2 regions of the Erwinia sp. HR93 genome follow, and region 2 is predicted to be linked to the other one. Evidence: predicted binding sites of a transcription regulator. Region 2 holds the regulator's gene; the other holds the start of a gene.
The links. The regulator CRP, encoded in region 2, controls carbon source genes, mostly activating them, when cyclic AMP is high. The targets are predictions, from matches to a motif close to ATGTGANNNNNNTCACAT.
Positions count from the first base shown of each region.

Region 1 (3,758 bases), 210 kb from region 2:
TTTAACGCCGCTTCGGCATCCACGCCGACGGCGGCGAAACGCTCTTTAGCGAGGCTCCAGGCTTGTTCGAGTTGAGTAGTCATGCGCAAAGCTCCTTGGTTTGACGTGAGCGCAAAAACTGCGACGCGTAGCGTGCAATTTCACTGCTTGAGTCAGGGGTATAAGAAATTAAGGTGTGGTTGGCCGCGACGACGCGGCGAAAAGCGTCGACGTCAGCGATTTCATCCAGTGCCATAAGCTGGCAGCCTATATTGCCAAGCGTTGATGCCTCAATCGGCCCGACCAGAACCGGGATGCCGCAGGCGTCGGCGCAAAGCTGATTCAGCAATTGGTTTTGGCAACCGCCGCCCACAATGTGCAGGCGCTCGAAGGGGCGCCCGCGCAGGGCGGCAAGTTCATGCAACACTTCGGCGTACAGCAATGCCAGACTGTCGAAAATGCAGCGCGCCAGCTCCGCGTCGTTTTGCGGTTCGGGTTGACCCTGCTCGCGGCAGGCCGCCTGAATTTCCTGGCTCATATTGGCCGGGTTGATAAAACGATCGTCATTAGGATTGATCGTAAAGCGGCAGGTTGGGATCCGCTGCGTGCGGGCTATCAGATCGGGAAGATCGCTAACGTTCTGCTCTTTCAGGACTCGCTGGAGCAGCCATAATCCCATGATATTTTTAAGTACCCGGTAGCGCCCTTCTGCACCACCTTCATTGGTGATATTTGCCGCCAGCGCCGCATCGCTGGTGTAAGGCGTGGTGCTTTCAAACCCCATCAGCGACCACGTGCCTGAAGATAGCCAGGCAGCATTGGTGCTTTCCAGCGGCGCGGCGATAACGGCGCTCGCCGTATCGTGCGTGGCGACAGAAACCACGGGGATGCGATTGTTTAATGGGCAAATCCAGTGGCCGATAATATTTCCCGGATGCGTCGGCGTTCCCAGTAACCGTGCGGGGATACCCGCCCACTCCAGTAACGCGGGGTCCCAGTTATCGGTATTAATATTAACAAGCTGGGTAGTGGTGGCGTTGGTGTATTCCCAGTTAAGCTCACCGGTGAGGCGAAAGCAGAAATAATCGGGCATCATCAGCGCACGTTCTGCCTGCGCCAGCGCCTGTGGAGCTTGTTCTGATAGCGCCTTGAACTGATATAACGTATTAAAAGGCAGGAACTGGATGCCAGAACGGCGGTAGATATTTTCGCGGCCCAGCGCAGCAATAGCGCGTGGCATAATTCCATCAGTACGCGCATCGCGATAGGAGACTGGTAGCCCCACGCGTTCGCCTGCTTTATTAATCAGTACATAGTCCACGCCCCAGGTATCAATCCCGATGCTGTCAGGTTTTATCTGTAGATCGCAGACTTTTTGCAGCCCCTGACGTATTTCCGCCTCCAGCGCGTCCACGTCCCAGCAATCATGGTCTTTTTGACGAATAAGATTGTTGGTGAAGCGATGGATTTCCTGAAGCGTCAGGCGATGAGCGTTACGGTGATACGTGGCCAGCATGACGCGGCCGCTCGATGCGCCCAGGTCCACGGCCACACAGTGGCGAACAGTCATAACTGAGGTCCTTCTGATAATCGTTGTTCGCCAGTCTAATCAGGCACGGCGTTACCCACCTTCTTACCAGTGACAGCGCCGGTAGCGCGCTGGCAAGAAAGCAAAACTAAGCGTGAGGAAAATCACATTTTGGGGAGAGCCATGAAATGACCCGCGCGGGTTCCACTGCGCATTTGGTTTTACGACGATGTGATACTCGCCGCAAATTCGCGTGATGGTGCTGCTTTTCTTGAATATTGAACGCGATTTCCACCGCATTAACGTCGGAAATTTAAGGTGAGAATGACTCGCGTTGCATACTATCGGACAAATAATGAGCGGGAATGGGGGTGCATATGACGGTACTACATGGGGTGGATTTTTTTCAGTCCGGCAAAGTGTCTGTTACGATCGAACCGCGCGTGCCGCAGTCGGCTTTTCCTGAGCATCATCATGATTTTTATGAAATTATTATCGTTGAGCAGGGCACCGGTACCCATGTTTTTAATGGACAGCCCTATACTCTTAGCGGAGGTTCCGTGTGTTTCGTGCGCGATCACGATCGCCACCTATTCGAGCACACCGAAAATCTGTGTCTGACAAATGTATTGTACCGCGCGCCGGACGCGTTCAAATTTTTGTCCGGGCTGGACACGCTTTTACCGCAGGAGAGAGAGGGGCGCTATCCCTCCCACTGGCGGATAAACCAAAGCCGTCTTCAGCAGGCCCGGCGCATTATTGAACGCCTGGAAGAGCAGGATGATACCGATGTGCCACAGGCGGTAGCGGGCCGGGAAATTCTCTTTATGCAATTACTGGTGCTGCTCAGCCAGGGAAGCCCGGTAGATGACGTGAGCGAACACGACGGGCGGCTGAATCGCTTACTGAGCTGGCTGGAAGAGCATGTTGCAGAAGAAGTATGTTGGGAGGCTATAGCGGCACGCTTTTCTCTGTCTTTACGCACGCTGCACCGGCAGCTAAAACAGCGAACCGGCCTGACGCCGCAGCGCTATCTGAATCGGCTGCGTTTAGTGAAGGCGCATCACTTATTGCGATACGGAGAGACAAGCGTTACCGACGTCGCGTTTCAGTGTGGTTTTGGTGACAGCAATCATTTCTCAACGCTGTTTCGGCGTGAGTTTGGCTGGTCGCCCCGTGATGTCCGTCACGGACGCGATCAACAGTTTCTTTAATACCAGCCGCATTATCGTATTCTGGCCCGGAATCAGGATAATGGACGATCCCTGAACGTTGAGGATATCTATTGAGCGGGCTGGTTCTTCGTAAATCTGAGTTTTTCATATCTCCACAGCAGTCGGTTGCTGTCGCTGGCCGTTATCCACAACCCGCGTTTGCGGAGCATTCCCACGATTTTTGCGAGCTGATTCTGGTCTGGCGTGGGAATGGCCTGCATAAACTTAACGGTCGGGCATATCGTATTACTCGGGGAGACCTGTTTTACATCCGCGCAGAAGATGTTCATAGCTACGCGTCCGTTAATGATTTGGTGCTGCAAAATATTATCTGGTGCCCAAAGCGTTTTCAGCTAGCGTTTGACTGGCCTGCCGTAATTCCTGCCGAAGCGCCCGGGGCCGCAATGTCGCGCGCCTGGCGCCTGAGCAGCCAGGGGATGACGCAGGCGCGTAGTATCATTAATCAGCTTGAGCATGAAAATCATTGCCCCGATGCGTTCTCACATACGTTATCCGAAACGTTATTTTTACAGTTGCTTATAGCATTACGGCGCTATCGTTACCGTCCTGACCGGGCGCGGGATAAGGAAGAGAGCGTATTAGATCTCTTGATTGCGCATCTCTCCGCCAGTCTTGATTGCGCGTTTGATTTGGATGCTTTCTGCGCTGAAAATCGCTGTAGCGAACGGGTACTGCGCCAGCAGTTTCGACAGCAGACCGGAATGTCGATTAACCATTATTTACGTCAGTTACGCATTTGCCATGCGCAGCATCTGTTACAGCAGTCTGCGCTGCGGGTGAGCGAGGTCGCGATGCGATGTGGCTTTGAGGACAGTAATTACTTTTCCGTGGTTTTTGCGCGTGAAACGGGGCTGACGCCCCGGCAGTGGCGTCAGCATCATGCAGGGGCGGGGGCAAGTTAGCTTGCCATTCCCAGGCCGACAATATTGGCGGCAATAATAATCACCACGCAGCCTACGCTGAGCACGCCTACTGGCCGCCGCCCCGCGTTGTTCCACTCCCGCAGAATTAAACCC
Region 1 covers NZ_JAXUDP010000001.1:788,080-791,837, forward strand. The annotation lists gene rhaA (L-rhamnose isomerase) at 1-83, opposite strand, end outside; gene rhaB (rhamnulokinase) at 80-1,549, opposite strand; gene rhaS (HTH-type transcriptional activator RhaS) at 1,885-2,721, shown strand; gene rhaR (HTH-type transcriptional activator RhaR) at 2,793-3,644, shown strand; gene rhaT (L-rhamnose/proton symporter RhaT) at 3,641-3,758, opposite strand, start outside.
Region 1: rhaS (HTH-type transcriptional activator RhaS) is a predicted target of CRP. The motif match lies at 1,737-1,754, and genes of this name have one in related genera.

Region 2 (10,008 bases):
TTTCGCGGCGATAAAGTCACCTCCCCTACCGGCCGCTTTTCCGGCGGTGAGAAAGCGCGCCTGGTACTGGCGCTCATTGTCTGGCAGCGCCCTAACCTGCTGCTGCTCGACGAACCGACCAACCACCTGGATCTGGATATGCGCCAGGCGCTCACCGAAGCATTAATTGAATTTGAAGGCGCGCTGGTGGTGGTTTCGCACGACAGGCACCTGCTGCGCTCGACGACAGATGACCTGTATCTGGTGGATGATGGGCAGGTCGCCGCCTTCGATGGCAGCCTGGACGATTATCAACAGTGGCTCAGCGATCGGCAAAAACAGAGCGTTCAGTCAAATGACGCGGCGCCTAAAGAGAGCACAAATAGCGCTCAGGCGCGTAAAGACCAAAAACGCCGCGAAGCAGAATTCCGTTCGCAAACTCAGCCGCTGCGTAAACAGATAGCCAAGCTGGAAATAGAAATGGATGCGCTGAATGCCAGGCTGACGGATGCGGAAACGCAGCTTAGCGATACCGCACTTTATGACGCCGCGCGTAAAGCGGATCTGAATGCCTGTTTACAGCAGCAAAGCCAGGCAAAAAGCGCCCTGGAAGAAACTGAACTCGCGTGGTTAAGCGCTCAGGAAGAGCTGGAACAACTCATTCAGGCCTTTGAAGGCGGCGAATAGTAGCGCTGAGCATTTTTCAAAAGCTTAAATAAACAAACCGGTAGCGGGATTATCACCCGCTGCTGTCTTCCCCCGATACCGTTTCTGTTCGGTTAATACCATATTCATCCTTTCTCCTCACATTTACTGGCAGAATAGCGGCGTTCATACCGCCATTAGCGCATACAGGGCAGTACAGTATTGCTATAGCCGCCTTCACCGGCGGTCTAATACTCGCGTAGCCCGACGACTATAAACGAAGAAAAAAGAATGACGGATGTTTCCGCGATGAGGCGCCGGTTCCGGCGCAGGCAATCGACAGATTACCAATGCCCGCGCTTACTCAAAAAGAGCAGAATGAAGTTCAGCGGCTGATTGAGCAAAATTAAGCGCACGCAGCCTGCAGAACCCACGGCTCGGGTCACAAACCGTGCGGCTAAACGCAAGTCCGAAAATGAAGCAGCGCCGCTGCCGTTTGATGAAATATGCTGCAGCTTGAAAAAAGAAAGGGCTTCTCCCCGATGTACAGCGCGAGCTGACCGGGATTATTAAATACGCCCGGCTTATCCGGCAGTGTATGCAAACCGATCCGCGCGACGTGGAGCCGGCCACCCGATTTTTACAGCGCTACCTGCCAGCGGTTGAGGAAATTATCTCTAAAGCGCAGTCGTTATCTCAACAGCTTGCAAAACACGGCACCGATCAGAAGGTTCAAAAACAAAGCCTGCGTATTTTGCAGGCTCTGCACTCGGCTTTTCGCCAAAAACATGCGCAACGACTGGAAAACGATGAAACCGAATTCAATACCGAAGTCAGCACACTGGAAAAATTGCTCAAGACCGATGGATTCCTCTGGCGCAATGCCGCTGAAAGTTAATAATGCTTGATTCAACGCGCCGGCACAGAGCGCCATCAAGGATAGGAAAAATGAACAATAGCGCCCTACCACAACAGAAGAAACTTAGCGAAAACAGATGGCTACGCGGTGCCATCGTTTTCGTTATGCTGGTATTAGCCGATGCCTTCCAACAAAAGTTCCTGCCGCTGGCGGACCACTTAACCGTGCTGGCGGTGGTAGATGACTTACTGGATGGCGTGGTGTTGATATATTGCTGGATAGCAGGCATAACGCTGGCCCGCACGCTGCTGGAAGACAGAGCCGCATTTTTAGCAGGATGCATAACCGGCCTGCTGTGGCTCCCGTTTGGCGATACGCTGGCGCTGCCTTTTTGGGCCGGCGCGGGTGCCATGCTGGCCCATGTATTTAATCGCCGACGCTCGCTGAGCAAAATGTTTATCCTGTATGCCCTATTGTGGATTATCGCGATCATTTATTACCTGAGCGCCTACTCCTTCTCCGATAGCGTGGGCTACCTGTTTCTCTTCATGGGCATACTCATCGGTTATATTATTTATCGTAAAAATGTAGAGGCAGGCCTGCAAAATTCGCCGGGGTTTCGCGCCACGGCGCCGCAACCGCAGCGCCAAACGGCGGCCTCATTACCAACGCCACCGGCGCCCGATCAAATCGCCCCGTTCGAGGCTGAAATCCTGCGTCTGGAAGCCTTAAATCTGCGCCCGGAATCCATAGCGCGCGAAGTCGCTATCATTCTCCGCTATGCCAGGCTCATACAGCAGTGTATGCAAACCGACCCTCGCGATGAGGAGCCTGCCACCCAATTTCTGCGCCGTTATCTGCCTGCGTTAGAAGATATTGTAATTAAAAGCCAGCGTCTTTCGCACCAGCTTGAGGAACGCTATGCAGGGCAGCAGCATCAGGAAAACAGCCTCGCGATTCTTCAGGCGCTGCGCTCTGCATTCCGCCAGAAACACGCGCAGTTACTGGAAAACGATGAAACTGAATTCAGTAGTGAAATCAGCACGCTGGAAAAATTACTCAAATCCGATGGGTTTCTTTAGCGCCACGCGGCGGGGCGCCCGGTGTGCCCCGCAGCGTTTGCTACCTTCTCGTTTTATTATCCGCCGCCCGCTCTGCGCGCAGACGCAATAATACCCGGCAGCGCTACCGGATACGTTTACCTTGCTGCCAGCCCGCGCCTGTAAACGCATTGGGGAATTAGCCTTTAATGCTTTAAAACGGTTTTCCGCCTCTACCCGCAAACCCTGGTTTTGCCGATAAGTTTACAGGCCACTCCTCCACGCCGTGGGTAACAGCATGAGCGAGATTATTAGGTGCTGTCTGAGAAACCCATGGGCCTGGAAACAGGCTTCTATTGGCCTGCGTGCGGGGCGATGCGGCCATCCTCTGGAAAAAGGTATAAAGAGGAGCGTACCGCGCTATATGTTTCAGAGTCATAATATCGTCATGATGCACGGCTTCAAAACGGATTGCGCTGTACTGTTTTTTAAGGAAGCACTGCTTAATGATGAACTGCATCCGTTGGTGCGGCAAACCGCTAACCCCCAGACAGCGCGTCAACGTCACTTTACCCATGCCGTTCAGATTAACGCCCAAACTCACATTATCGATAACCACATTGAAATCGCCACTGCCGCGGGGAAAGCGTAGTCTATAAAGCAACGGATGATTAAGTCATCACCGATAAGCGAATGCACCAATTCCAACGCCCGCCCTGCGCCAGGGATTTTACGGCTGGCATCGGGTCGCCAGCGTGCCTGGCCGCTGTATTGCTCCACGTCAAAGCGGGCCATAACGCGCAGGGCCAGAATTGAAAAATACCTCGCACCTAGTCCGGCAGGAAAAGGACCGCGCGATCGTTAAACCCGCCGCTGTTGGCGGTGCCGGGCATAATCTGAGACAAAATGTCGGGATAAGCTCCCGGAATTAGCGGCAGTGGCATTGCCCCGCTCGCGTCGAGTGACCGTTTACAAGAAGCAGCAAAATTTTCATCCTATTTACCATCGGCGTGAAACATTATTGGCAGGGCAAGACACTGAGACTCAGAAAATGCGCCGCAAAGGGGGCCAGGATGACGCTTCGCAACGTGGCTCTCACCTCACGCAATAGGCGAATACCGTAATGCAAATGCTTGCTCCTGCAGCCATTAAAATAGTGGCTCAGGCGTCACAGCATGCGGTAAACACAGTAAAGGCATAAACATAATGCGCATCACAAGGTATAGTAGGGCGCGTTTTTATTGAATAACTCAATCACTATGGCAGATATCACACCGGTGGAACTGACAATGCCGCAGTTTCACACCCAAACGTTTACTCCGATGTCAGGCGCAGGCAATCCCCATCTTCAAACTATGCTGCCGCGCCTGATACGGCGCAAACTGGCGTTTAAACCGCACTGGCAGCGTCTCGATATGCCGGACGGAGACTTTGTTGACCTGGCGTGGAGCGAAGATCCGGCTCAGGCCACCCACAAGCCGCGCCTGGTGGTATTTCACGGTCTTGAAGGCAGCCTGCATAGCCCTTACGCGCACGGGCTCATTCATGCCGCCGCGCAGCGCGGCTGGCTGGGCGTAGTGATGCATTTCCGCGGCTGTAGCGGCGTGCCAAACCGTAAACAGCGCATCTATCATTCAGGCGAAACGGAAGATGCCTCCTATTTCCTGCACTGGCTCTCAATGCGCTACGGCGAAGCGCCTACCGCTGCCGTAGGCTTTTCGCTTGGTGGTAATATGCTGGCCTGCCTGCTGGCGCGCCAGGGCGAGGCGTGCCGCCTGAAAGCCAGTGCGATCGTTTCCGCACCGCTCATGCTGGAGCCGTGCTGCCACCATATGGAAAAAGGGTTTTCCCGGTTCTATCAACGCTATTTGCTAAATTTATTAAAAGGCAACGCGCGCCGGAAACTTCAGACCTGGCCGGGCTCTCTGCCGGTGGAACTTCCCCAACTGCGCCGCATCCGTCGCATCCGTGAATTTGACGATCTCATTACCGCGAAAATCCACGGTTTCCAGGATGCGCTGGATTACTATCGCCAGTGCAGCGCACTGCCAATGCTGCCAAAAATCACCGCACCTACGCTCATCATCCATGCGAAGGACGATCCTTTCATGGATAACCAGGTCATTCCCGATATCACACAATTGCCTGCTAATATTGAATATCAACTTACCGAGCACGGCGGCCACGTCGGCTTTGTCAGCGGTACACTGCGCAGGCCGCAGATGTGGCTGGAAGAGCGTATCCCCGCCTGGCTAGCGCGCTATTTGGAACACGAAGTATGATAATTCCCTGGCAAGATATCGCGCCGGAAATGCTGGACAGTCTGATTGAGGCTTTTGTTCTGCGCGAAGGAACGGATTATGGCGAACAGGAGCTCACGCTGGAGCAAAAAACCGCAGACGTTAAGCGCCAGCTCCAGTGCGGCGAGGCGCTCATTGTTTGGTCTGAATTACATGAAACAGTCAATATCATGCCGCGTACGCAATTTCGTGGGTAACATCATGTCTCAGAAAAACTTATCTTAACGCCGCGCGCCTGGCGTCTATACTGCCCGTAAACGCAGCGCATTCGCGCCTTAGCCAGGCAGGAGTCATGACGCTATGTCCTCCAGATATCCCATTATTGCCGTAACCGGCTCCAGCGGCGCTGGTACCACCACAACCAGCCTCGCGTTTCGTAAAATTTTTGCCCAGCTCGGATTACGCGCGGCGGAAGTCGAAGGCGATAGTTTTCATCGATACACCCGCCCGGAAATGGACCAGGAAATCCGTAAGGCCCGCGACTTAGGCCGCCATATCAGCTATTTTGGCCCCGATGCGAACGATTTTTCCCTGCTGGAAAACACCTTTATGGAATACGGGCGCAGCGGCCACGGGGAATCCCGGAAATATTTACACACCTACGACGAGGCGGTGCCCTGGAATCAGGTTCCCGGTACATTTACCCCCTGGCAGCCGCTGCCTGCGGACACGGACATCCTGTTTTACGAAGGTCTACACGGCGGGGTGGTCACGCCGCAGATAGACGTGGCGCAGCACGTAGATTTGTTGGTCGGCGTAGTGCCTATTGTAAACCTAGAGTGGATACAAAAACTGGTGCGGGATATGAGCGAGCGCGGTCATTCCCGCGAGGCCGTGATGGACTCGGTCGTGCGTTCAATGGAAGACTATATTAACTACATTACCCCTCAGTTTTCGCGCACGCACATTAATTTCCAGCGCGTGCCCACCGTCGATACGTCAAATCCCTTCGCAGCCCGGGCGATCCCCTCACTGGACGAAAGTTTGGTGGTGATTCATTTTCGTAACCTGGAGCAGATCGATTTCCCCTGGCTGCTGGCTATGCTGCAAGGCTCGTTCATTTCTCACATGAATACGCTGGTAGTGCCGGGAGGGAAAATGGGGCTTGCAATGGAGCTTATCATGACACCGCTGGTGAAACGGTTAATTGAAGACCGGGGAATCAACTAAAATCGCGCGCCTTATTAAAGACGCGCAGCGTCTAATCAGGCTTCAATCACTTCCCATGAATGGGTAATATTGGCCGCCTTTTCCAGCATCAACGCAACCGAACAGTATTTTTCGGCTGACAGTTCAACCGCACGTGCAACCGCGTTATCCCTCAGCCCGCGCCCGGTAACAATAAAGTGCAGATTAATATGCGTGAAAAGCCGCGGCGCTTCTTCACGGCGCTCGGACGTAAGTTTAACCTCACAATCGGTTACGTCATGGCGCCCTTTTTGCAAGATAGAAACCACATCTATCGCGCTGCAACTTCCGGCCGCCATTAATACCATTTCCATCGGGCTTGGCGCCTTGTCTCCTGAATTACCGTCCATCAAAACCTGATGACCAGAGGCGGATTCGGCGAGGAATGTTAGCCCTTCTACCCATTTAACTCGTGCCTGCATTTTGTACGCTCCGTTAGATTACGCTTCCCCACAGAGTAAGCGTCAGGGGCGAAACTGGCAACAGAAGGCGACCTGCGTCAAGCTGAAACGAGACAAGAAGAGACACTGGTGAAAAGCTATGTTAAAACAGACCGGATACTGCTGCGTCGTAGTGAAGGTCATTCAGGTAAAAACTTTACTGATAACAGGCTGTTCTGATCCCCTTCCCATTTAAAACGCAGAACTCGTTTACCACGTTTGGGAGAAGCATAAGCGCCTCTTCCAGATGCCAGTTTATAATCAGAGGATAACCGCACATGGTGCTTGGCAAACCGCAAACAGACCCGACTCTCGAATGGTTTTTGTCTCATTGCCACATTCATAAGTATCCCTCCAAAAGCACGCTCATCCATCAGGGTGAAAAAGCCGAAACGCTTTACTACATCGTGAAAGGCTCCGTGGCCGTACTGATTAAAGATGAAGAGGGCAAAGAAATGATCCTCTCATACCTTAATCAGGGCGATTTTATCGGCGAACTGGGCCTCTTTGAGGAAGGGCAGGAGCGTAGCGCCTGGGTTCGGGCCAAAAGTGCCTGCGAGGTCGCGGAAATCTCCTATAAAAATTTTCGTCAGTTAATCCAGGTTAATCCGGATATTCTAATGCGCCTCTCATCACAAATGGCGCGTCGCCTGCAGGTCACCTCTGAAAAAGTCGGTAACCTTGCTTTCCTGGACGTTACCGGCCGCATTGCTCAAACCCTACTAAACCTGGCGAAGCAGCCTGATGCCATGACGCATCCTGACGGCATGCAGATAAAAATTACCCGCCAGGAAATCGGGCAAATCGTGGGCTGCTCCCGTGAAACCGTCGGCCGCATTTTAAAAATGCTCGAAGATCAGAACCTGATATCCGCGCACGGCAAAACTATCGTCGTCTACGGCACGCGCTAAACGCGGCGGCGCGGCGTGTTATCACGCACACCGCGCCGATACCTCAGGTCGTTATATATGTGGCGCCGACTGATTTATCACCCTGAAGTCAATTACGCGCTGCGTCAGACGCTGGTGCTATGTCTGCCGGTTGCCGTCGGCCTGGCGCTGGGTAACCTTCGTCTTGGTCTACTTTTTTCATTAGTTCCCGCCTGCTGCAATATGGCCGGGCTGGATACCCCTCATAAACGCTTTTTTAAACGACTTATCGTTGGCGGCTGCCTATTCGCCTCTTGCAGTCTGATCGTGCAATTATTGATGCGAGAAAATGTGCCGCTGCCGGCCATCTTCTTCGGCATGGCGCTGCTTCTGGGCGTAACGGCGGAAATCAGCTCACTGCATGCAAGGCTATTTCCTGCCTCAATGGTGGCCGCTATTTTTACGCTCAGCCTCGCGGGAAACATGCCGGTTTGGCAACCCATGCTGCTGTACGCGCTTGGTACCACCTGGTACGGACTGTTTAATCGCTTTTGGCTTTGGCTGTGGCGTGAACAGCCGCTGCGTGAAACGCTCAGTTTGCTGTATCGCGAGCTGGCTAATTACTGTGAAGCGAAATATAGCCTGCTGACGCAGCACACCTGTCCTGAGAAAGCGCTGCCGCCGTTGCTGACGCGCCAGCAGAAAGTCGTTGACCTGATAAGCCAGTGCTACCAGCAGCTTCATATGCTTTCCACCGGCAGCCAGCAAAGTGACTACAAGCGCCTGCTGCGCATCTTCCAGGTCGGGCTCGATTTGCAGGAGCACATCTCTGTCAGTCTGCATCAACCGGAAGAAGTGCAAAAGTTAATCGAGAAGAGCCACGCTGAGGCGGTCATTCGCTGGAACGCTCAAATCGTCGCCTCCCGGCTGCGAGTGCTGGCGGATGACATTCTTTATCATCGCTATCCCCGCCGCTTTAGCATGGAAAAACCGCTATCTGCGCTGGCCAAAATCGCCCGACAACACCCGGATAATCCGGTTGGGCAATTTTGCCACTACCACTTCAGCCGCATCGCCCGCGTGCTGCGCACCCAGCGCCCGCTATACGCACGTAATCTTATGGCCGACAGAGAGCGCCGCCTGCCGCTCTTCCCCGCGCTAAAAAATTATCTATCGCTAAAATCTACGGCATTGCGCAGCGCGGCCCGCACCGGCGTTATGCTGGCAATAGGCAGTCTGCTCGGCAGCGCGCTGCATCTGCCTAAACCCTGGTGGATTTTAATGACGATTATGTTTGTCACCCAAAACGGTTACGGAGCGACCCGGGTGCGTATTTTTCACCGGGCGGGCGGAACTATGGCCGGGCTGCTGGTAGCCGCCGTCACGCTGCATTTCCATGTGCCGGAGGGCTATATGCTATTGGGCATGCTACTCATTACCCTGATTGGCTACCTGATTATTCGCAAGCAGTACGGGCTGGCAACGGTAGGTTTTACCTTGACGGCGGTGTATACGCTTCAACTTCTCTCGCTGAACGGCGATCGGTTTATTATGACGCGGCTGGTGGATACGCTTATCGGCTGTCTCATCGCCTTCGGTGGCATGGTATGGCTGTGGCCGCAGTGGCAAAGCGGCCTGCTGCGCCAGAACGCACACGACACGCTGGAGGAAGACCAGCAGGCTATCCGCCTGATTTTAAGCGTCAACCCACAGCCAGGGCCGCTGGCATACGAACGTATGCGGGTAAACCAGGCGCATAATGCGCTATATAATTCGCTCAATCAGGCAATGCAGGAACCCGGATTCAATACCCGCTACCTGACCGATATGAAACTTTGGGTGACCCACAGTCAATTTATCGTCGAGCATATTAATGCGATGACGACGCTGGCGCGCGAACATACTTTGCTAGAGCCCGCGCTTGCCCAGCGCTATCTGGAATCCTGCGAGATTGCGATTCAGCGCTGCCAGCAGCGCCTGGAGTACGACGAACCAGGTGAAACCGACAGCGCCAATATTCTGGAATCAATGGATATGCTTAACAGTGGACCGCTCAGCACGCTGGAGCAGCATCTTCAGCGCGTGCTAGGCCATTTAAATGCGATGCACACAATTTCATCTATCGCGTGGCGCCAGCGCCCCCACCACGGCATATGGTTAAAGCGGCGCCTGGGGGGCGAAAACCCGTCCGTACGAAGTCTAAGCCAGGCCGATTAGCCCTGAATAAACCGTTCTATCGCCTGCGCGAAACGGCGCATCCCCTCTTCAATCTCATCGTCGCTAATGATTAAAGAAGGCGCGAAGCGCAATACGTCTGAGCCAGCGCTCAGGATAGCGACGCCGGACTCAGCGGCGATATTCACTAACTCGCCCGCGCGCCCGCGATACGGCGAACTCAGCACCGCCCCGACCAATAACCCCATACCACGCATCTCACAGAAAACATCAAACTGCTCCCCAATTTGCTGAAGATGCGCAATAAAGCGCTGGCGCTTACGCTGGACGCCCTGTAGCACTTGCGGAGTATTAATTATCTCCAGCGCCTTTAACGCTACGGCGCAGGCCAGTGGATTACCGCCATAGGTGGAACCGTGCGATCCCACGTGAAACGATGAGGCGATATCGGCGGTTGTCAGCACCGCGCTCACCGGAAAACCGCCGCCCAGCGCTTTGGCACTGGTGAGAATA
Region 2 covers NZ_JAXUDP010000001.1:997,377-1,007,384, reverse strand. The annotation lists gene SFA31_RS04695 (ABC transporter ATP-binding protein) at 1-666, shown strand, start outside; gene SFA31_RS04690 (5-bromo-4-chloroindolyl phosphate hydrolysis family protein) at 1,223-1,522, shown strand; gene SFA31_RS04685 (5-bromo-4-chloroindolyl phosphate hydrolysis family protein) at 1,573-2,565, shown strand; gene SFA31_RS04680 (hypothetical protein) at 2,948-3,175, shown strand; gene SFA31_RS04675 (hydrolase) at 3,783-4,805, shown strand; gene SFA31_RS04670 (YheU family protein) at 4,802-5,020, shown strand; gene SFA31_RS04665 (phosphoribulokinase) at 5,124-5,993, shown strand; gene SFA31_RS04660 (OsmC family protein) at 6,029-6,433, opposite strand; gene crp (cAMP-activated global transcriptional regulator CRP) at 6,730-7,362, shown strand; gene SFA31_RS04650 (YccS/YhfK family putative transporter) at 7,420-9,537, shown strand; gene argD (bifunctional acetylornithine/succinyldiaminopimelate transaminase) at 9,534-10,008, opposite strand, start outside.